4 regions of the Vibrio splendidus genome follow, and region 3 is predicted to be linked to each of the others. Evidence: predicted binding sites of a transcription regulator. Region 3 holds the regulator's gene; each other region holds the start of a gene.
The links. The regulator PurR, encoded in region 3, represses purine synthesis genes. The targets are predictions, from matches to a motif close to TNANGNAAACGTTTNCNTNA.
Positions count from the first base shown of each region.

Region 1 (6,005 bases), 280 kb from region 3:
GCTTGTTAGGTATTGTTGGTGGCTGGTTTGGCGTAAACCTAAGCTTCGAACTTATCCTAGGTTATGTGTTCGCACCTGTTGCATGGCTGATCGGTGTGCCGTGGTCTGAGGCTGTGGTTGCAGGCTCGCTGATCGGTAACAAGATCGTTGTGAACGAGTTTGTGGCTTTCATCCAGTTAATGGACGTAAAAGACGCACTGAGTGAGCACTCAAAAGCGATCGTTACTTTCGCGCTATGCGGTTTTGCAAACATCTCTACGATGGCAATTTTGATTGGCGGTTTGGGTAGCTTAGTTCCAGAGCGTCGTTCTTTCATCTCACAATACGGTTTTAAAGCGATTTGTGCGGGTGTGCTTGCCAACTTAATGAGCGCAGCGATTGCCGGCGTGGTGCTTTCTCTTTAGCTAGATGATAAGTACAGAGTGGATGAGTCAGTCACTTTATTTCCCCTATAGTAAAGTGACTGATTAATCACACTAATATTCGGTTAGCATGAAAAAGAGAGCCTATAGTTTAATGACATAGGCTTTCTTGTTTCAGCAAATAGGTTTGTATCACAAGGTGTGGTACGAATTTTTTTTAGGGGCACAAATGGATTTGTCGATTACTTCTTCTTTGGCGTTAATTGGACTGCTGTCCTTAACGTGTCAATTGTTAGGTTGGCGTTTGCGTCTTCCAGCCATCCTTCCTCTTCTTATTGTCGGACTACTTTTAGGTCCCGGTCTTAACATCCTTAATCCCGACGCCATTTTTGGTGATGTACTGTTCCCGTTGATTTCATTAGGGGTCGCCATCATTCTGTTTGAAGGTGCATTGACTCTTAATTTCAAAGAAATCAGAGGCCATGGCCGCATGGTGACTCACTTAGTGAGTTTCGGCATGTTGATTACATGGGCGTGCATCGTGGTGGGGGCTTATTATTTTGTCGATTTCAGTTGGCCATTGGCGGCGCTGTTTGCTGCATTAGTCGTGGTGACTGGCCCAACGGTGATTGTTCCCATGCTGCGCAGCATTCAACCCAAATCTTCGCTAGGCAGTATCTTGCGCTGGGAAGGGATAGTGATTGACCCGATTGGCGCTCTGTTTGCCGTTCTCGTTTACGAATACATTGTCTCTTCAGCCGATCCGACAAGCCATGTTCTGTCGGCATTGGGGCTGACTTTAGCCATTGGTTTGGGCTTAGGGATCATCGGTGGCTATTTGATTGCCAAGATGCTGCAAGGGCATTGGGTTCCGCACTATTTGCGTAACGTGGCGGTCCTGACATTAATGCTGGCGGCGTTCTCTTTTTCAAATGATCTGAGCGAAGAGTCCGGTTTATTAACCGTAACCATTATGGGTATTTGGCTCGCCAACGTGAAAGGCTTGGATCTCGAAGATATTATTGAGTTCAAAGAAACCCTGACTGTGTTACTCATTTCTGCGTTGTTTATTCTGTTAGCGAGCAGGCTTGATTCTGGGACTTTCCTCTCGATAGGTTGGGGCGGTATTGGCTTATTAGCGGTCGTCATGCTGGTGGCTCGTCCTCTGAGTGTGTGGATCAGCGGGATCGGCACGGATCTTACTTCAGCAGATAAATGGTTTTTGAGCTGGATGGCACCTCGCGGGATCGTTGCTGCTGCAGTCTCTTCTCTATTTGCAATCAAGCTTCAAGAGAAGCAATTAATCGAAGGGGCAGATTTACTGGTGCCAATGGTGTTCTTGGTCATTATTGGTACGGTAGTGATTCAAAGCCTAACCGCGAGTTGGTGGGCGAGAAGGCTGGGTGTGACTCAAGAGAAGGCACAAGGGGTTATTTTCTTTGGCGCGACTCATTTTTCACGTCAGTTTGCCAAAGTGCTGGCGACACACAACATCAACAGTGTGCTTGCTGATACCAACTGGGAGAGCATTCGCTTAGCGCGCATGGACAACTTGAATGTCTATTTCGGTAATCCAGCTTCGAACCATGCTGAAAATAATCTGGAATTGGATGGGATAGGGCGTGCGATGATCGTTTCACCTTACCGTCAAACCAACCCACTAGTCAGTATGCACTATCAAGATGAGTTTGGTGAAAATAAGGTGTTTGAACTTGAATCCTCAGAAAATAAACATGAAAGGCATCAGGTGAGCCGTGATGGCAATAGAAGTCTGTTTTCAGAAGGGGTTACCTATTCCAAACTTAACTCCTTGATGGCTCAAGGCAGCCAAATTAAGAGCACGGGTTTAACCGAGGCGTTTGACCTTAATGAGTTTAATACCCTGTACCCTAAAGCGATTCCACTTGGCGTGATTAATGACGGTGATTTCCGCTTAGTGACACAAGGTTCTGATTTGGAAAAACTCATATCAACGGAGTGTCAGGTCATTAGTTTATTGCCGCCTTCGGCAGAAATTGAAGGTATCGATACTCCAGATAAGTAGCGAGTCGCACTGTCTTAAAAGCGAGTATCTTTGTATCACAAACGAATAGCTCAGTATCAAAAAAGCCGCAACGTTTTCACGCTGCGGCTTTTTAATTCTATTTTAGTAACAATCAATTCATGTCAGCGGTATTGCTACCGAGACTGTCGTTTACGGGCTATTTCGAGTGAAATTGCTCACAAGCGATCATAGTATTTTCGATTAGGCTTGCCACTGTCATTGGACCAACACCACCCGGAACTGGTGTGATGAAGCTTGCGCTCTCTTTAGCCACATCGTATTCAACGTCGCCAACGAGCTTGCCAGATTCCAAACGGTTGATACCAACATCGACCACAACAGCACCTTTCTTAATCCAAGCACCAGGAATGAAGTTAGGCTTACCAACGGCAACCACAACAACGTCTGCTTGACGTACGTGGCCTTCAAGGTCTTTGGTGAAGCGGTGGCATGTTGTTGTCGTACAACCTGCTAGAAGCAGTTCTAGAGTCATTGGGCGACCAACAATGTTTGATGCGCCGACAACAACCGCGTGCTTGCCGCGTAAATCGATGTTGTAACGGTCAAGCAGGGTGATGATGCCTTTAGGCGTACAAGAGCGCAGCTTAGGCATGCGCTGAGCCAAACGGCCTACGTTGTATGGGTGGAAGCCATCAACGTCTTTTTCAGGTGTGATACGCTCAAGAACGTGAGTAGTATCGATACCAGCAGGTAAAGGCAGTTGAACTAGAATGCCATCAATCTCTGGGTCTTCGTTGAGTTGATCGACTAGCGTTAGCAATTCATGTTCGGTGGCAGTTGCTGGTAAATCAAAAGATTTCGAGACGAAACCAACTTCTTCACACGCTTTGCGTTTACTGCCAACGTAAACCTGAGATGCCGGGTCTTCACCCACTAAAACAACCGCTAGGCCCGGGGCACGTAATCCAGCTTGAGTACGAGCTTTTACACGTGCCGCTACTTCAGAGCGAACCGTTTGAGAAATTAGCTTTCCATCAATATTTTGAGCAGTCATGAATTTCCTTAGTATTGATATTCAAGTTAGTGGCTGATGTTTTGGCGCATTATTCCAGAAAATCTTTTTGATTACCATCAAGCAAACGTTTGCTTTGCTCTATTTTCCAACACTTATAATCTTATTGCCCTTTTTTTACTCACTTGGATCAGAATGTTAGATAAAGCCGTTGCTTTACTGATTCGAATTCGTATAATCCTTTCCTGTAGCGCGCCCTTAGCTCAGCTGGATAGAGCACGACTAACCCCCTAATAGTTACCATTTTAGGAATGAATGACTATTATACAAAGGTTTAGGTGGTAGTAAGGTTACCATAATGATTTTTATGGTTACCATTTATTATTAGGCAGTTACCACTTTTAAGTAAACAGTTGTTTCTTATAAGTGATAGCAAAAAAGTTAAAATAATCATCTTGGATGGTTGAAAATCGATAGCTAAATCAGTACTATAGCGTCGAATTAATATGTCCCCTTAGCTCAGCTGGATAGAGCACCGACCTTTAAGAGAGGAGCCTGTATTTGGAAACTTATACAGTGTAGAGGGTGAATTCATGGAAACCTCAGCGCGTAGTGGCGGTGGCAATCATGAGCCAAGTCTTACATGCGTGTAAGAAAGGTGCAGAGACTAGGTGGTGCAATGCGAACACATTGCGTAAAACATCATTTAGCGCCCTCCACCCTAGCAAGTTATGTTGTGGGTGATGATATAGTCCAGACTACAAACATCGTGATTGATGGCAGCGAAAGCTGTAGTGGTAAGCTAAGTCGGTGGTCGAAGGTTCGAATCCTTCAGGGGACGCCACATTTTAAGAAACGGTATAACATTAATTGTTATACCGTTTTTTTTGTTTAAAAAAACATGTTCGTACTCGCTTGAATCATGATGAGATGTTAGCCACCCGGTGAATAAATGATGACCCACTTTAGGCATAGCCACCAAACATAGGTTGCATAAAGTGAACTGGCTGAATTGTCTGAAACCAAACCATGCGCTACCTTATTCCTAAAATTCAACCCAAAATTGCTAACGAAAATTGCTTCTATTTTAAATATAACTTCTTGATTTAATATCTTCTTTTCTTTTGCAATATCCAACAGCTTATTCATGCTTTTTTCAGATTCAGAAACACGGTCAATATCAACTGTCGGGATATCGGACTCTTTTAAGATGTTCCTTAAGATGCTCTCAACTAGGGGGCATAGCAACATAATTGAAGTAGAGAAATCTTCTCTATAACCATGCCATAGAGCTTTTCCCATTAAGCGTTTCTGATCGTCAGGAACCATTGAGCAAGAGCGAGCAAGTTTGTAAAACTCTTCTTCATCTAGTGATTTTATTTTTTTGAACTTCCTTAGTGCTGGTAGAATGTAACTAGCTGCCTGTTTGCCGCTATGCTCAATAAGCATTCGATAGCATTCAATTTTTTTCACTTCTTCTGATGTTGAGTCGAAAGTCCCTAGCACCCTCCCGTCGTTATCTGAATAACTAGAGCCACCAATTAAATGATTAAGAAACGATACTCCCTCTTTTTTGTGTACTCTTCTCTGTACTTTATAAAAGTGTCTGTACTCTAGATCTGGAATTTGTAAGAGTTCTTCTAGATTTTCACCTTGAATTAGATCTTCTGCGATTTCAACTTCCTTTGAAATGTCTACCTTGATAGGTTGAGCTATTTTTTTGAATTGCTCTTCTATTTGAAGTCTAAGATCAACAAGGTTACGTTCTATTTTTTGAATTTCTTCGTCAATGTTATGAGATATCTTGTAGTCATTACTTAGGCTTTTTAACCCGATGACCGCCTCGCGATAGTTATCTGAGGCAACATGAATGTTGTTTATTTTCTTGTTGTGCTCTGCTAGTGAACATAACGCATGAGCTTTGGATTGAATGTAGGAGCTTTTTTTACTCTTAAGAGAATTGTATTTATTTCCCATATCAAGTATCAAATTCCAATACTCGACCGCAATCCAGTGACCTCTTTTTTGAATTTCATTCTTGATTTGAGACTTTAGTACATCAACCAACTCAATTGCATACATACCTAATAGTTTATGCTGGTTTAACATGCGAACTATGACAAAACTGTTGTTATTGTTTAGTGCCTCTTGAATCAAAGTCCCTACTATCAGGCTTTGTTGTTGTTTTAGCTTTGCCGTTCCAGCTAAAAACAATCCTCGTTCCCAGTACTCAATAGTATGAAGGATTTCTACTAAAGGAAATCGTATATAGGCTGAGACACAGTTCATAATGTAGTCAGCTTTCTTTTCACTCATATTTGACCAAAGAACATCATAGAATTTTGCAGTGAGCCAAACGTTATCGAGCTCTTTGACAAAGGTTTCCACGCTTTTAATTTGTTCTTTATCGAATTTCAAGGAAGGGAAATTTTCAACATATCGTAAAGTTAATTTACCATGTTGTATTCTATGAGAAGTGATAAAAACGAGAGCTTCAATTATTAAGGTTTGATCTGTCGTAAGTTGGGGGCTATGCACTTCTCTCAAGTTTATAAGCTGATAAGCGATACTCCATTCCTGCATATGATCTTTTACACCACTTTCAAACTCATTTTTTATGATTTGA
Region 1 covers NZ_AP025508.1:2,874,686-2,880,690, reverse strand. Annotated here, with positions in the region: gene OCU90_RS12715 (NupC/NupG family nucleoside CNT transporter) at 1-404, shown strand, start outside; gene OCU90_RS12710 (cation:proton antiporter) at 592-2,406, shown strand; gene folD (bifunctional methylenetetrahydrofolate dehydrogenase/methenyltetrahydrofolate cyclohydrolase FolD) at 2,564-3,421, opposite strand; gene OCU90_RS12700 (DUF4209 domain-containing protein) at 4,313-6,005, opposite strand, start outside.
Region 1: a site for PurR is predicted at 3,499-3,518, ahead of folD (bifunctional methylenetetrahydrofolate dehydrogenase/methenyltetrahydrofolate cyclohydrolase FolD). Genes of this name have one in related genera too.

Region 2 (6,005 bases), 1.8 Mb from region 3:
TTGTTACTGCAATATGACACCTCAAATTTAACGGTCACTTTGCTGGTTTAGTTTCTCAATACGAACCAGTGGCTCATGTATAAAAAAAAGAGCAACGCTATATAGCATTGCTCTTTTTTTATTTGGAAGACTCAGCTTCATCGACAGCGGATTCAGCCGCACTGATTGTCGATTCAGCGCCCGAGATATCTAAAGGTGGGATAACAACTAAATCTTCAAGGCTCGCTTCTTCCTCTTTATTACGCTTATTCACATGGCCGATAATGCTTTGGTAATAACGGCGAATGTTCTCAACGTAATTCCTTGCTTCATCACCACGCGCATAACCGTAACGAGTTTTGCTGTAGTACTTCTTCTGTCTTAGTAGAGGAAGCCTGTCTTTCACATCACCCCAAGCGTCAGGATCACCGCCTTGTGCTTTGGTTAAGCGACGAGCATCCATCATGTGCCCGTAACCTACGTTATATGAGGCAAGCGCAAACCAGATCTTTTCGTGTTGAGTGATTGAGTCGGGCACTCGGTTAACGATACGACGCAGGTATTCAACCCCGCCTTGTACCGACTGTTTAGGGTCAAGACGATTGGTCACACCAACGCTCTTCGCAGTTGGTAGCGTTAACATCATCATGCCTCGAACACCGGTTGGAGAGCGTGCGACAGGATTCCAGTGTGACTCTTGGTATGCCAAAGCAGCAATCAAGCGCCAATCAAATTCTTGCGAATATTTCTGAAACAGTGGAGACCATTTTGGCAGCTTGCTATCCAAGGCGCGGATAAAGGCACGAGTATCGACATAATCGAAGGTGCCGATATGGCCAATATATTTCTCTTCCAGTGAAGCGAGCTCACCAGACTGCTTTAGGTTACCGAAAAACTCAATCAGCAGCGCATAAAGGCTCTCATCTTCAGACTTCTGTAAATACCAAGAGATCGGTTGGTCTTCTGTAAGTTCAAAAGCCAAAGCGACGTCTGGGTATAAACGTTGTGCGAGTGACAGCTCAATCGAATCCGCCACAGTAAACAAGCGTTCCCCTGTAGAGACTTCTTTTAGCAAGTCGTTGATATCAGCATTGCCGATCGCATCGTAGATAAAGTCATCGTGTGTGTTTTGCAGCTGTTTTAATGTTGGCTCAAAGTGTGAGTCTTTCACTACAACCAAAGATGGCGTCAATGTGTCAGTAGTCGCTACCTCTTCTGATTCAGTTTGTGCTTTTACGAAATCAGCCTGACGTTCATTCTCGAACTTGATCAGTTGCTCAAGGTTTCTTGGTCGCCACTGGCCTTTTTTGTACACGACCTGCTGGCTTACATAGTAATAAGCGGGCGCGGCGCGATAGGCACGTGTCAGGTTGCTGTTTTGTGTTAACCCCGTTGCGATAAGATCGATCTCGCCTTTCTTTAAGGCAGGAAATAGGCCGGATAGACGGTAAGCAGGTTTAACCTCAAGCTTTACACCAAGCTCTTCTGCAAACTCGCGAGCTAACTCGTAGTCCAAGCCAGCAGGACCATCTGGACCGATGTAATAAGAGAGTTGGTTATTCAGGGTGCCGACACGAAGAACGCCACGCTCTCGTATCTGCTCAAGGACACTTTTAGGTTCAGATTCAATCTGGCATCCAGCCAACCCAAATAGGGCAATAGCGAGCAGAAGGAACTTAGACGAAAAGATGAGCGTAAATTTAGGCATCAAAATGAAATCTCGAAAAGTGGAAGCCCCTTTATACCAAACCCCGCAAGGCTGGCAAAGCAGGTTTATTTAAACAGTTGTAAAAGTGCTGATAAATGCAGCAAAAGTACCATTTACACAGAAAGATAAAAAAAATAACGCAAACGGTTGCTTTTGGTGTTACGTCACAAAAAGAAATGCTTTATAATGCGCTCGCATTGAAGAGGTGGAATCGGCATAGGTTTGGCAACCTTCGGGAATAGCTTCGAAGAAAACAGTTAGGTTGTTCCTATAACCCACTGAATTTATTCCAATACTACCTTAATCAACTGCATAAGAGACGTAAGCACATGAGAATTTTGCGTGGCTCCCCAGCTCTATCTGAGTTTCGTGTTAACAAGCTTTTAGAGCTTTGTCGTGAATTAAGCTTACCTGTAACAGGTATTTACGCTGAGTTTGCCCACTTTGCTGATCTAACGGCAGACCTAGATGAGTCTGAAGTTGAGAAGCTAGAAAAGCTACTGACTTACGGTCCAACGATTGAAGAGCATGAACCTGAAGGTTTACTGCTGCTTGCAACGCCACGCCCGGGCACTATCTCGCCTTGGTCTTCAAAATCAACAGATATCGCACACAACTGCGGACTGGCTAAAGTGTCACGTCTAGAGCGCGGTACTGCTTTCTACATTGAAACCTCTTCTGAACTTTCTGAGCTTCAACTTGTTGAGCTGAAAGCCATTCTGCACGACCGTATGATGGAAGTGGTTTTCACTGACTTCGAATCAGCGGCGGCACTGTTCACTGTTGCTGAGCCTGCTCCTTATGCGGAAGTTGACCTACTAACTGGTGGACGTAAAGCGCTTGAAAAAGCAAACGTTACCCTAGGTCTAGCACTTGCAGAAGACGAAATTGATTACCTTCTTGAAAGCTTCACTGAGAAGCTAGGTCGTAACCCGACTGACATCGAGCTAATGATGTTTGCACAAGCGAACTCAGAGCACTGTCGTCACAAGATCTTTAACGCTGATTGGACTATCGATGGCGTTAAGCAAGAAAAATCATTGTTCAAGATGATTAAGAACACCTTTGAAACGACACCAGAACACGTTCTGTCTGCTTATAAAGATAATGCAGCGGTAATGACAGGTTCTGAAGTCGGTCGTTTCTTCCCAGATCCAGAAACTCGCCAATACAACTACCACCAAGAAAAAACACACATCTTGATGAAAGTTGAAACGCACAACCACCCAACGGCAATCTCTCCATGGCCGGGCGCATCGACAGGTTCAGGCGGTGAAATCCGTGATGAAGGCGCGACTGGTATTGGCGGTAAGCCAAAAGCAGGCCTTGTTGCTTTCTCTGTATCTAACCTGAAAATTCCGAACTTCGTTCAACCTTGGGAAACAGACTTTGGTAAGCCAAGCCGTATCGTTACTGCTTTGGATATCATGCTTGAAGGTCCTCTTGGTGGCGCAGCATTCAACAACGAATTTGGTCGTCCAAACCTATTAGGTTACTTCCGTACTTACGAAGAGAAAGTAAACTCTCACGCAGGTGAAGAAGTACGTGGTTACCACAAGCCAATCATGCTGGCTGGTGGTCTAGGTAACATTCGTGATGATCATGTTCAGAAGAAAGAGATCCCAGTAGGTGCAAGCCTAATTGTTCTTGGCGGTCCAGCAATGAACATCGGCCTTGGTGGCGGTGCTGCATCTTCAATGGATTCTGGTTCTTCTTCTGAAGACTTAGATTTTGCTTCTGTACAACGTGAAAACCCAGAGATGGAACGTCGTTGTCAGGAAGTTATCGACCGTTGTTGGCAGCTTGGTGATGCGAACCCAATCGCATTTATCCACGACGTGGGCGCGGGCGGAATCTCGAATGCACTTCCTGAGCTAGTCGACGATGGCGAGCGTGGCGGTATCTTTAACTTACGTGACGTGCCAAACGATGAGCCGGGCATGAGCCCACTTGAGATCTGGTGTAACGAATCTCAAGAGCGTTACGTAATGGCGGTTGCTGATAAAGACTTAGCGACATTTGAAGCGATTTGTAAGCGTGAACGCGCTCCATTCGCGATTGTTGGTAAAGCAACAGAAGAACGTGATCTTAAATTAGAAGATTCACACTTCGACAACACGCCAATCGACATGCCGATGGACATCCTATTAGGTAAAACGCCTAAGATGCACCGTGACGCGAAGACGCTAAAAGCAAACAACCCTGCGATTGACCGTTCTGGTATCGAACTAAACGAAGCGGTTGACCGTATTCTTCGCCTACCAACAGTGGCAGAGAAAACATTCCTTATTACTATCGGTGACCGCTCGGTAACAGGCCTTGTGGCTCGTGACCAAATGGTTGGCCCATGGCAGGTTCCTGTTGCTAACTGTGCAGTAACAGCAGCAAGTTACGACTCTTACCACGGTGAGGCAATGTCTCTTGGTGAGCGTACGCCAGTAGCACTACTAGATTTCGGCGCATCAGCTCGTCTAGCGGTTGGTGAAGCAATCACTAACATCGCAGCGACCAACATCGGCGATATTAAACACATTAAATTGTCAGCTAACTGGATGTCTCCAGCAGGTCACCCTGGTGAAGATGCAGGCCTTTACGAAGCGGTTAAAGCCGTAGGTGAAGAACTATGTCCAGCACTGGGTCTAACTATCCCTGTGGGTAAAGACTCAATGTCGATGAAGACTAAGTGGGAAGAGAATGGCGAGCAGAAAGAAGTCACATCTCCGCTATCTCTTGTTATCACTGCGTTTGCACGTGTTGAAGATGTTCGTAAGACGATTACTCCTCAGCTTCGTACCCCGAATAACCTTGAAGGCTTAGGCGCTACAAGCTTAGTACTTATCGACCTAGGTAACGGCAAAAACCGTATGGGTGCTACAGCACTAGCGCAGGTTTACAAGCAGCTTGGTGACAAGCCAGCAGACGTAGACAATGCAGCACAACTAAAAGGTTTCTACGAAGGCATTCAAGCACTTGTAGCGAACGACCAAGTTGTCGCTTACCACGATAAAGGCGATGGTGGTCTATTCGTAACGCTAGCTGAAATGGCGTTCGCAGGTCACTGTGGTGTTAATGCTGATATTGCAGCGCTTTTATCTGCATCAGAGAACAGCGAAGATACGCTTGCGGCACTCTTTAACGAAGAGCTAGGTGCAGTTATCCAAGTTCGTAACGACGACCTAGACGCAGTTCTTTCTACTCTTGCAGCAAATGGCCTAGAAGCATGTTCACATGTGATTGGCAGCGTTGTTGGTGAAGGGGAAGCATCAGATGAAGTAGTGATTAAGTCAGGCACAGACGTTGTAATCCAGCGTAACCGTACTGAACTACGTACTATCTGGGCTGAGACTACGCATAAAATGCAAGGTCTACGTGATAATCCAATCTGTGCAGACCAAGAACATGAAGCGAAAAAAGACAACTCAGACCCAGGTCTAAACGTTAGCCTAAGCTTTGACGTAAACGAAGACATTGCAGCGCCATTCATCAATGCTCCTATGATAAATACAGGCGCTAAGCCTAAGATGGCGATTCTCCGTGAGCAGGGTGTTAACTCTCACGTTGAAATGGCAGCAGCATTTGACCGCGCAGGCTTCGAAGCGACTGATATTCACATGAGCGACATCCTAACGGGTCAAGCGGTACTAGAAGAGTACAACGGCCTTGTGGCATGTGGTGGCTTCTCTTACGGTGATGTACTGGGCGCTGGTGAAGGTTGGGCTAAGTCGGTTCTATTTAACGACTCTACTCGTGACCAATTTGAAAACTTCTTCAAGCGTGAAGATACTTTCTCTCTAGGTGTGTGTAACGGTTGTCAGATGTTGTCTAACCTGCGTGAACTTATCCCGGGTGCTGAGTACTGGCCACGTTTCGTTCGTAACGAATCTGAGCGTTTTGAAGCTCGTTTCAGCCTAGTTGAAGTTCAGAAGTCTGACTCAGTATTCTTCAACGGCATGGAAGGTTCTCGTATGCCAATCGCTGTTTCTCACGGTGAAGGCCGCGTAGAAGTGCGTGATAACGACCACCTAAACGCGATTGAAAACTCAGGTACGGTTGCTCTACGTTACGTTGATAACAACGGTAACCAAACGCAGCAATACCCGAATAACCCGAACGGTTCGCCAAACGCTATCACTGGTCTAACAACGACCGATGGCCGCGTGACTATCATGATGCCGCACCCAGAGCGTGTATTCCGCACGGTTGCAAACTCTTGGTCTCCAGAAGGTTGGGGCGAGAACGGCGCTTGGATGCGCATGTTCCAAAACGCACGTAAGAATGTGGGTTAATCACTTTCTTACAGGCCGCATTAATCTAGGCT
Region 2 covers NZ_AP025508.1:769,382-775,386, forward strand. Annotated here, with positions in the region: gene mltF (membrane-bound lytic murein transglycosylase MltF) at 119-1,687, opposite strand; gene purL (phosphoribosylformylglycinamidine synthase) at 2,017-5,973, shown strand.
Region 2: a site for PurR is predicted at 1,823-1,842, ahead of purL (phosphoribosylformylglycinamidine synthase). Genes of this name have one in related genera too.

Region 3 (6,005 bases):
GCTCTTTACCTTGAGCAAACTGAGCGTTACTAGCACGAAACAATGGGGTTGATGTGGCAAAGCCTGCGTGATTGGCTTGATACAAGCAATGACACCGTTGAAGAACCCATTGTTGTTCCTGAAACATCTCGCTTAGTTGAAGATGACGGTGGTATTTCTGCGGCTCAGCCTCAATAAACTCAACCGAATCAGTAAACTGAATTTTATCAGTAGACATAATCTTACCTGTAGACATAGTCTTATCTGTAGATTCGGCCAGATAGGCAAGACTGATTAACCAAGTAATTTGCAGGTTTCCAGTTCGTAAACACTAGAAGCTAAGCAATAAAAAAGCCGAGACATCAATGATGTCTCGGCTTTTTACGTTTAAATATCGTTGTTGATTAATCACTCCCGCAGGAAATCAATCACCAGCGAACATGTAACCTTCACCGTGAACCGTTACAAAAATTTGTGGATTCTTAGGGTCAAACTCCATCTTCGCACGCATACGACGGATTAACACATCGATAGTTCGATCGTTTGGAGCATCCACTCGGTGACTGATCATATTCAGAATGCGTTCACGACTTAATACCTGGTTAGGATAAGAAGAGAGCGCAACCAACAGTTCATATTCAGCTTTAGTCAGTTTTACCGGTTCGCCGTTTTTGCTTAGCGCACGACGAGGGATATCAAACGTCCACTCACCAAAACGAACCACAGATTCGTCTTCAGTCTCTTCAACCTTACCTGCTGCTGTTTTACGAGCGGCAGAAATGCGCCAAAGTAGGTTTTTAACTCGAACCAATAACTCGCGAAGTTCGAAGGGTTTAGTAACGTAATCGTCAGCGCCCATTTCAAGGCCAACGATTTTGTCGATGCTATCCGTGCGTCCAGTAACTAAAATAATTCCAATGTCTGATTGACTGCGTAATTCGCGAGTTAGCATCAATCCATCTTCGCCTGGTAAGTTGATGTCCAGCATAATGAGGTCAACGTTGTTTTCTTCTAACACGTTTCTCATTTGAGCGCCGCTTTCTGCTTCGCTTACTGTGTAACCTTCGTTCTGGAAGTATCCGACCAGTTTACTGCGGGTTACCACATCATCTTCTACGACTAATACGTGATAGCTCATCTACACCACTTTTCTTATTTAATAGTTTCAGTGACTATTCTATTCATAACTCGTAACAATTCTAGTGGTACACAAGATAAAAGCCAGAAACATGGATCTTTTTTGATACAAGACAATCTTAAACCTTGCTATTTATCGTCCATCGCAATTCAATATAGGCATTACTACTAACGAGTAACTTTGCGTTTCGCAAATAACCTTGTTATTCAGCCTTGGTGTGCTTATGCACTAGTGACTTCAAGATGCATATAAGTAACACCACAAGACTAAATCAGGATCTAAGAAATGAAAGATACGAAAGCGTTCAACGAGCAAAGAGCAGAAATATACTGGTGGCTATCAAGCTTATTCGCTAAAGAGCTCACTCAAGAAGAACTCGATCACTACCACTCTGTTGAAATTCGTTCTTTCCTAACTGGTTTAGGCGAAAATGAAACACTAAAGCCAGCGATCGATAGCCTAGTGGATGCGCTAAACCGCCTACAAACGCGTGAAGATGCTCAACTAGAATTGTCTGCTGACTTCTGTGACTTATTCTTAAAAACAGATAAGCATGGCGCACTTCCTTACGCTTCTATGTATATCGGTGAGACTGGCCTTTTGAATGATAAGCCAGCAAAAGATATGGAAGAGATCATGGCTAAGCACAACTTAGTGGTGAACCAAGACCTAAAAGAACCAGCTGACCACATCGCTATCGAACTCGACTTCCTTGGCAACTTGATCATCCGTTCTAATGAAACTGAGCTTGAAGAAGAGCTAGAAAAATCGTTCATTGTTCAACAGCAATTTATCGAGCAACAACTTCTTACTTGGGTACCAAAGTTCAACGTTAAATGTCATGACGTTGACGAATTCGGTTTCTACGCATCAGTCTCATCTCTGTTACTTGCATTCTGCAAATTGGACACACAATACCTCGCTGGTGAATAAGCTTATTGGATGACTCGTTAAATAAATTCAGAAGAATGTGACAATTCACCCGGATTTCCGGGTGAATTTTATTGCGAGTAATTTCTAGTCAGTCTAAAATTGTGACCGCAAACGATAAAATATGAAACATTCACGAAATGCTATGCTTATTATAGTTTTGAGCATTTCGGTGTTAAGACAAGCCGCTCAATAGCGGTTTTTTGTTTTTTAGCACTTTAGTACCCAAAGAGCCCTACAAATTTAAGCTCTTAGTTAGGTAGCTTAACGGCTACTTCATTCCGTACTTTGGGAAAGTAGCTTCTAATAGGATAAAACCATGGCCACTATAAAAGATGTCGCTCGCTTAGCAGGCGTATCAACAACAACCGTTTCTCACGTAATCAACAAAACTCGCTTTGTTGCAGAAGCGACGCAAGAAAAAGTAAATAAAGCCGTAGACGAACTGAACTATGCACCAAGTGCCGTTGCTCGTAGTTTGAAGTGCAATACAACCCGCACTATCGGCATGCTAGTTACTCAATCAACTAACCTATTCTTCTCTGAAGTTATCGATGGTGTTGAAAGCTACTGCTACCGTCAAGGTTACACTTTGATCCTGTGTAATACGGGCGGTATCTATGAGAAGCAACGTGACTACATTCGAATGCTTGCAGAGAAACGTGTAGATGGCATCTTAGTTATGTGTTCTGACCTAACTGAAGAGCTGAGAGGCATGTTAGACCGTCACGCTGACATTCCTAAAGTGATTATGGATTGGGGCCCTGAGAGTTCTCAAGCAGATAAGATCATCGACAACTCTGAAGAAGGTGGTTACCTAGCGACCAAATACCTCATTGATCACGGTCACTCCAAGATTGCTTGTTTAAGTGGCCACTTAGACAAAGCGGCATGTGTTGAACGCATCGCGGGTTACAAACGCGCACTCAACGAAGCTAAGATTGCTGCCGATGATAACATGATCATTGAAGGTAACTTCGAGTGTGATACTGCGGTTCTTGCGGCAGAGAAAATCATTAAGATGGTAGATCGCCCAACGGCCGTATTCTGTTTTAACGACACGATGGCACTCGGCCTAATGAGCAGACTGCAAGAGAAAGGAATTCGTATCCCTGAAGATATTTCAGTGATCGGCTATGACAACATCGAGCTGGCTGAATACTTCTCTCCGCCGTTAACAACGGTTCACCAACCCAAACGTCGTGTTGGTAAGAACGCTTTCGAAATTTTGTTAGAACGCATTAAAGATAAAGACCATGAAAAGCGTGTGTTCGAAATGCATCCTGAAATTGTTGAGCGAAGCACAGTTAAAACGTTAAATTAATTGATAAATTCAGTTTAATATAATTAAGCGCACCTTTAGGTGCGCTTTTTTTATCAACAACATGAATGAACCTGGTATCATACTGGAAAGATCATTAATTGAAGCAATATCACATTTTGAAATAACAAGTGTGAGCCTCATTCAACAAAAACTTTATTCTATTCAATCAGTCACGCACAGGGCAAATCACTTGAAAGAGTGAGACGCAAAGCTTCCGGCCTAAACCACTCGTTGGTATGGTAGCGGGGTTACCGATGGCAAAATGCAGTAACTACTAATAATTTAGTAATTTACGGCTAATTGACAATTTAATTGCAACATTTTGCTAATCTCTCGGACCTGCTTATTTGGTGGCGTAGTTCAAATACACCGAGATAAATAACATGGATAAACCGATACTAAAGGATTCAATGAAATTATTTGAATCCCTAGGAAAAATAAAATCACGCTCGATGTTTGGTGGCTTCGGTCTTTTTGCTGATGACACTATGTTTGCTCTGGTTGTAAATGACCAGTTGCACATACGAGCAGACAAATGCACAACGAAACAGTTCGAACAACAAGGGTTTCAACCGTACGTCTACAAAAAACGTGGTTTCCCTGTCGTTACTAAATATTTCGCTTTACCTGAAGGCCTGTGGCAAGACCAAGAGAAAATCTTGCAGCTTGCAACGACGTCTCTGGGTTTTGCTAAAGAAGAAAAAGCTGAGCAATCTTCAGCTAAGCCTACTCGACTCAAAGATCTGCCCAACCTTCGACTCGCCACTGAGCGTATGTTGAAAAAAGCAGGGATCGATTCCGTAGAACGTTTATATGAATCTGGCTCTGTAAACGCATTTAACGCCATCAAAGAATCACATGCGTCTTCTGTCAGTATTGAACTACTTTGGGCGTTAGAAGGCGCGATCAATGGCACACATTGGTCTGTTATACCGCAGCAGCGTCGTGAAGAGCTTATCAATCGCGTCAATTAACATTGTCAGTGCAAATTATCTATATAACTAAGCCGCATTTACTGCGGCTTTTTTTATATCTGCTGAAAGTTAATCTATGCTTTGCCTGTCTATCTATACTAATGGTATACATTGAAAATTTGGAGGAAGTATCAATGAGTAAGAAAATGATATTGGGTATTGTGTTGGTCGTAACCATCGTCTTGTTAGGCGTCAATTTCGGCCAATACCTAACGCTTGAAAATGCCAAGGCCCAACAAGCCGTTTTAAATGACTACATTGATAGCAACTTCATTGCTGCCGCTGCTATCTATTTTGTCGCGTATATAATGATTACTGCTTTCTCCATTCCTGGTGCCGCTGTTGTGACCCTATTAGGGGCCGCGCTATTTGGCTTCTGGAACAGCTTGCTGCTGGTATCTTTCGCGAGTGCGATCGGTGCGACCTTAGCATTCTTAAGTAGCCGTTATCTGTTACGTGACTGGATTCAAACCAAGTTTGGTGACAAATTAGCAACGATTAACAAGGGCGTTGAAAAAGACGGAGCATTTTACTTATTTTCTCTGCGTCTGATTCCTGTCTTCCCGTTTTTCCTTATCAATCTGTTGATGGGTCTAACACCGATGTCAGTGAGTCGTTACTACATTACGAGTCAAATAGGGATGTTACCGGGTACTGCTGTTTTCTTGAATGCTGGTACTCAACTCGCGGAAATTGATTCACTTTCGGGTATCGTGTCCCCTTCAGTACTATTGTCATTTGCCTTACTGGGTGTATTCCCAATCATTGCTAAATGGTTGATGAATAAATTTCGCTCAGCACCTGTGGCTGAATAACGTATATAACTGAATAACGTATACTTATAATAGCTAAATAACGCATATAGCCAGATAAGGTTCTATCTCAATGAAAATCTTCAGTGCATCGAATCCGACAGAAGCTCATATCATCTGTGGATTGTTAGAAAGCGAGAATATTGCCTGTGAAGTCCGTGGTGAAGGGTTGTTCGGATTGAAAGGGGAAATCCCATTCACTGAAGAAACTGACCCTTACGTATGGTTATATGAGCTAGAATTGGCGAGCAAAGCCCGGGCAGTTGTTAATGACTACCAGAAACAGCAAGATTCGATCATCTATGAAGAGTGGCGTTGTGGTGAGTGTCATGAAGTCAACGAAGCGCAATTCGGCTCTTGCTGGCAGTGCGGTGCTGCTTCACCTGAATAGTAAGGTTTCAGTGACCTTATAGAACGATTCGGTCAGATACCTCCTCCAAATAAAAACGGGAAGCTAAAATTAGCTTCCCGTTTTTGTTTCAATTCTATTCGAGCATCTGTTCTGCTAAAGAATCACTGAATTTGCTTTTGAATAAAAGCGATAGATCGTTGATTGAATTCTTCAGGGTTTTCTACGTTGCACACATGCCCACAGTTGGCAATTTCTACCAACTCACTCGACTTATGCGCTTCTACCATTTCTTTTACTGGCTTGATGAACATGTAGTCGCGCTCGCCCATCAAATACAAAGTTGGAATCGGCAACTCTCGGTCTTTGAAGTACTTCATCAATGGGTTCACATCAGCCGTAAGGATAAACCAGCGTTTAAACTCTTTTTGGCACAGCTTTTTGGCTTCGCGGATAAACAGGTTACGTGATTCTTTTTGGCTTTTTTGTGGCATCACAA
Region 3 covers NZ_AP025508.1:2,595,293-2,601,297, forward strand. Annotated here, with positions in the region: partial or broken gene elyC (envelope biogenesis factor ElyC) at 1-177, shown strand, start outside; gene torR (two-component system response regulator TorR) at 404-1,117, opposite strand; gene torD (molecular chaperone TorD) at 1,403-2,050, shown strand; gene purR (HTH-type transcriptional repressor PurR) at 2,367-3,371, shown strand; cyclic di-GMP riboswitch class I at 3,542-3,627, shown strand; gene OCU90_RS11560 (TfoX/Sxy family DNA transformation protein) at 3,755-4,345, shown strand; gene OCU90_RS11565 (TVP38/TMEM64 family protein) at 4,480-5,160, shown strand; gene OCU90_RS11570 (putative signal transducing protein) at 5,231-5,548, shown strand; gene OCU90_RS11575 (alpha/beta fold hydrolase) at 5,671-6,005, opposite strand, start outside.

Region 4 (6,005 bases), 1.2 Mb from region 3:
TGCGGCATTGCAAGATACTGAGAATCAAGCGGCGATTACTATGTGTTCCAATACCTCGATGCGTATTTATACCAGTCGAGAGATTTCACGTATTAATATGGAGTGCCGAGGCTTCTTATTGTTCCTTGAACAGATCAATGTACTCACGACAGAGATTCGTGAAATGGTGATTGATCGTGTGATGGGGCTTGAGACGAGCGAATTTGAATTGGATGATCTGAAATGGATTATCTTAATGGTGCTATTTAATGTGCCGGGTAATGAAAGTGCTTACACGCAAATGGAAGAGCTGTTGTACACCAAAGAGCAAGGTATCTTGCATTAATACAGGCTTGTCATGAGTAGTAAGATTGATAATCAGCTTTTTTCAGCACATGAACATGCATTAGAGCATGAACCATGTCCACAGTGTGGTGGAGAGCTTCAGCTTCGCCATGGTAAGCACGGCCCATTTTTAGGCTGTAAGCAGTATCCTAGCTGTGATTACATCAAGCCTCTGCATCAGAACGATGGCCACGTAGTGAAAGAGCTGGGTGTACCGTGCCCTAAATGCCAAAACGAATTGGTATTAAGGCAAGGTCGCTTTGGTATGTTCATTGGTTGTAGCAGCTACCCAACGTGTAATCACATCGAATCTTTGGACCAACCAAAAGAACAACCTGAAGAGCAGCCACTTGTTGCTTGTCCTGAGTGTGGCAGAGGCCATTTGGTTGAGCGTAAATCTCGCTATGGCAAAACCTTCTATGCGTGTGATAACTACCCTAAGTGTAAGTTCGCCGTTAATCAGCCACCTGTTATAGGTCGTTGTGAACAGTGCAAATTCCCGCTGCTACTGGAGAAGAAAACGGCCAGTGGTACTAAGAAGCAATGTGCTGATCGCAAGTGTCATCACATTCAATCTCAATAACCTGATGTTATAGACAAAAAAACGGCGCCCAATGAGCGCCGTTTCTATATCCAATAAACTTTTTATATCAATAAACCAATGTAGGCTTACTTCATCTGCTCAGCAAACTCATGCACAGCAGGGTAGGCTTGCTTATCAAGAATATCAGCCAATGAGCACAACGCTCTTTGCAGCTCTGCGTTGTAGTCAGCGCTCACGTTAATGTGACCCATCTTACGACCTGCACGCTTCTCTTTGCCATACCAATGAACATGACAGCCACCTTGAGCCAGAATAGCCTCAGGTAGGGTATCTTCACCAAGAATATTGATCATTGCGGTTGGGCGAATCAGTTTAGTACTGCCTAGTGGCATACCGCACACAGCACGTAGGTGGTTCTCAAACTGACAAGTTTCAGCGCCTTGCTGTGTCCAGTGGCCAGAGTTATGAACACGTGGTGCAATTTCGTTAACCAGCAGTGAACCTTTAACATCAAAGAACTCTAACGCTAGCACGCCAACGTAATCCAAACGTTCTGCAACAGCGGTGAACATGGTTTTCGCTTGCTCTTGCAGTTCAATGTCATCAATCGCTGTCGATAAGCTCAACACGCCGTCGGTGTGAACATTTTCAGCCAGTGGGTACACTTGAATCTCGCCATTAGCGCCACGAGCACCAACCAGTGATACTTCGCGATCAAACGGAACGAACTCTTCAGCCACAATGGCTTGGTTGTCTGTTGCGGCGATGCACTCGGCCATTTCTGCCCAAGTCGCGCCAACATTGTCTAATGTTTTTAAGCGCCATTGACCTTTGCCATCGTAGCCGCCAAGTGTGCTCTTCAATACCATTGGTAAGCCAACGTGAGCGATCGCAGCGTCAAAGTCTTCGCGAGAGTTAATCTCGTAGTACTTAGCATTTTTCACGCTTGCTTCGTCTAACAGGGCTTTTTCAAGGCGACGGTCACCGCCAGCTTTGATTGCTTCTGTTGTCGGTAAGAACTTACCGCTGCGCTCACATACCTCAAGAACATCGTGAGGGATATGTTCGAATTCAGCAGTAATGACGTCCGCACGCTCAATCGCATTGTCTAAGCCGTTGCCTAGAATCGCTTGCGTTAATGGGTGAACAATATTTTTGCTGCCAACATCAAAAGCAGAAATTTCAATATTCAGCGGCGCCCCAGCTAGGGACATCATGCGAGCAAGTTGGCCCGCGCCTAACACAAGAACATGCATGGGAATTAGTCCTCAGCAGGGTTTGGATTAGCCAGAACCGTTTCTGTTTGCTCAGAGCGGAACGCTTCTACTTTTGCCATCACTTCTTCATTGTGAGTACCAATGATTTGAGCGGCTAAGATACCAGCATTGGCAGCGCCAGCTTCACCGATAGCCAAAGTACCTACCGCAATGCCTTTTGGCATCTGTACGATAGAAAGCAGAGAATCCATGCCCTTCAGTGCTTTAGACTGAACAGGAACACCTAAAACAGGTACGCTTGTGAAAGCTGCAGCCATGCCCGGAAGATGCGCAGCACCGCCAGCACCAGCAATAATCACTTTAATACCGCGCTCTTTCGCACTGGTTGCGTAATCAGCAAGCAACTGAGGTGTGCGGTGAGCAGAAACCACTTTTGTTTCGTACGCCACGCCAAACTGATCCAACATTTCTGCAGCTAGCTTCATTGTTGGCCAATCAGATTTAGAACCCATGATAATACCGACAGTCATCTCAAACTCCTTCAGGTACGATTTAATTAGTGATTAGATATTTTGCGCGCATTATACGGGTAAAATTGCTTAAGGAAAACGTTTGCGTCAGTCTAAGTTGTTAATTGATACATTTTATAAACAAATAGCTTTAGTCACAGTGAATGATAATTTGTACACTTAGCGAGTTCGATAACAGAATTAATGAGGCAACCCTTGGATAACTTTCAACATACTTTGCAGGCATTACAACAAGGTGAAGTCATTGCTTACCCGACTGAAGGCGTTTTTGGGGTCGGTTGTGATCCCGATAATCCACAAGCCATTAAGAAATTGCTCGATTTAAAACAGCGGCCGATGGAAAAAGGGTTGATCCTAATTGCAGCGAGTTACGAGCAGTTGCTGCCCTATATTGACGAAAGCCAGTTGACGGAAGCGCAGTTAGCGACCGTAAAAGCAACATGGCCGGGACCAGTGACTTGGATAATGCCAACCAGCAGTAAAGTAACTGACTGGGTCAGTGGCCAATTTGAATCCATCGCGGTGCGAGTGACGGATCACCCTTTAGTTCAAAGAATGTGTAATGAATTCGGTAAGCCGTTAACCTCGACCAGTGCTAACCTGACAGGTGAACCGCCTTGTATGACGACTGAAGAAGTTCAACAGCAACTGGGTCAACATTTGGTGGCTATTTTAGAAGGTCAAACGGGTGGTCGTGAGAAGCCAAGCGAAATTAGAGATGCAAAAACGTCGAAAATATTAAGACAGGGTTAAACCCTGCAGAGGAAGAAAGATGTCAGCAATTGATAAAGAAGCAGTAAAACAGTTTTTACTGAGCCTACAAGATTCGATTTGCCAGCAGCTTGAGCAAGCTGATGGTACTGCACTGTTTGAAGAAGATGCATGGCAGCGTGAACCTGGCGAGCGCCTTGGTGGCGGTGGTCGAACTCGCGTGATGACCAATGGTGCGGTATTTGAGCAAGGTGGGGTTAATTTCTCTCACGTAGCGGGTAAGGCAATGCCTGCCTCAGCCACGGCTCATCGCCCTGAATTAGCTGGACGTAAGTTTGAGGCAATGGGGGTCTCATTAGTTATCCACCCTAAAAACCCATACATCCCAACCTCACACGCGAACGTTCGATTCTTTATTGCGGAAAAAGAGGGGGAAGACCCGATTTGGTGGTTTGGTGGTGGTTTTGACTTAACGCCATTTTATCCTTTCGATGAAGACTGCCAATCTTGGCATCAAACCGCTAAAGATCTTTGTGCGCCGTTTGGTGATGATGTTTATCAAGAGCATAAAGAGTGGTGTGATAAATACTTCTATCTGCCTCACCGAGACGAAACACGCGGTGTTGGTGGTCTGTTCTTTGATGATCTGAATGAGTGGGGTTTCGATAAGAGCTTTGCTTATATGCAGGCGGTCGGTGAAGGCTTTGCAGCCGCCTATCTACCCATTGTAGAACGACGTAAAGAGACGTCTTACGGTGAGCGCGAGCGTGACTTCCAACTTTATCGTCGTGGTCGCTATGTTGAATTTAACTTAGTGTATGACCGTGGCACCCTATTTGGTCTGCAAAGCGGTGGGCGCACAGAGTCTATATTGATGTCGATGCCGCCATTGGCTCGTTGGGAATACCGCTACGAACCACAAGCGGGTTCACCAGAAGCTCTGCTTTATAGCGACTACCTAAAGCCTCGAGTTTGGTAGTTCTTCCTTCCTTATAGGGATAGTGATAGGGTCATCTATATAGATGACCCTTTTTTATTTCTGTTAGGTAAGGATATGACACAGCAAGTAGATCGTTATGCCGTTTTCGGTAACCCTATTGGGCAAAGCAAATCGCCATTCATTCACACATTATTTGCTCGCCAAACCAGCCAACAACTTACCTATACAGCACTCCAGCCAGAACAAGGTGAATTCATCATTGCTGCTCAAGCTTTTTTTAGTGAGGGTGGTAGAGGGTGTAATGTCACAGCACCTTTTAAAGAAGATGCGTATCAGTTCGCTAATCGCCTGACTGAAAGAGCTGAACTAGCAGGTGCCGTAAACACACTTAAGAAGCTCGATGATGGAGAGATTATTGGTGATAACACCGATGGTGAAGGCTTAGTTCAAGACCTTCTTCAACATCAAGTTGCGTTAAAAGGAGCTCGCGTTCTTCTTCTTGGCGCTGGTGGTGCTGCGAGAGGAGTGATTCAACCTCTTCTCGATCAAAAGCCACAACAGCTGGTGGTCGCTAATCGAACCAGCTCCAAGGCTGAACTTCTGGCTGAGATGTTTTCTTCGCATGGCAACATCAAGGGGATGGGGCTAAGTGATGTTAATGAAGGCTTTGATGTCATTATTAACTCTACTTCGTCTGGTCTAAGCGGGCAGCTTCCTGAGGTGTCTGATGCTATTTTCAATTCTAATAGCGCCGTTTATGACATGGTTTACGGATCTGGAACCACAGTATTTAATCAATGGGCATTAGATAACGGTGTTCATGCTGCTTATGATGGTTTGGGTATGCTAGTGGGGCAGGCAGCAGAGAGCTTTATGCTTTGGCGTGGCCTTCGCCCAGGAACAAAACAGATTTTAAGAGAATTACGTAGAAACTTAGAGATGTAACAAGGTAATTATAAAAAATGAATCAATCAATTCTATTTCCGGATATCCAAGATTGGGATGAAGCAAGTCAATCTATCACCTTCCCAGCACAACAGTCGGGTGCATTGATCGAATGTGTCTTATCTATTGAAGAATTATCACGATTGGCAGGTAAAGAGATAGAAGAGGGCGATCAAGCTTTAGTTATCTTTTCAGAGTTGCGTTTCGATATTGAAGAGCTAGCGGAAGAGTTAATAGAAGAAGAGGAGTATGACTCCTCTAATCGGATTCAGATCAAAGCGCTTTAAACTGGAAGCACAGAGTCTAGATAGTCGTTTTTATTCTGAACATAGTTGTCAGCTGACTTCTGTAAAAAGGCACGCTCCTTATCATTTAATGGGCGTGCTTGTTTTACCGGGCTTCCTACATATAGATAACCGCTCTCAAGTACCTTATTAGGCGGCACTAAGCTACCAGCACCAATCATCACATCTTCTTTAATAACCACGCCATCCAACACGATAGCTCCCATACCAACAAGTACACGATCTTCAATCGTGCAGCCATGCAGCATTACTTTATGTCCGATAGTGACATCATTACCTATTAGTAGAGGATAACCTTCAGGGTTGTCAGCATTCTTATGGGTGACGTGCAAAACGCTGCCGTCTTGGATATTCGTTCTATCTCCAATATGAATGTGGTTCACATCTCCTCGAGCTGCAACCAAAGGCCACACGCTAGAGTCGTCACCGATTTTGATATCACCAACCAGTACCGAACTTGTATCTATATAGACACCTTGTCCAATCTGA
Region 4 covers NZ_AP025508.1:3,816,034-3,822,038, reverse strand. Annotated here, with positions in the region: gene OCU90_RS17210 (DUF494 family protein) at 1-325, shown strand, start outside; gene OCU90_RS17205 (DNA topoisomerase family protein) at 338-907, shown strand; gene OCU90_RS17200 (5-(carboxyamino)imidazole ribonucleotide synthase) at 994-2,124, opposite strand; gene purE (5-(carboxyamino)imidazole ribonucleotide mutase) at 2,130-2,615, opposite strand; gene OCU90_RS17190 (L-threonylcarbamoyladenylate synthase) at 2,811-3,368, shown strand; gene hemF (oxygen-dependent coproporphyrinogen oxidase) at 3,388-4,305, shown strand; gene aroE (shikimate dehydrogenase) at 4,381-5,211, shown strand; gene OCU90_RS17175 (DUF1488 family protein) at 5,229-5,498, shown strand; gene OCU90_RS17170 (gamma carbonic anhydrase family protein) at 5,495-6,005, opposite strand, start outside.
Region 4: a site for PurR is predicted at 2,686-2,705, ahead of purE (5-(carboxyamino)imidazole ribonucleotide mutase). Genes of this name have one in related genera too.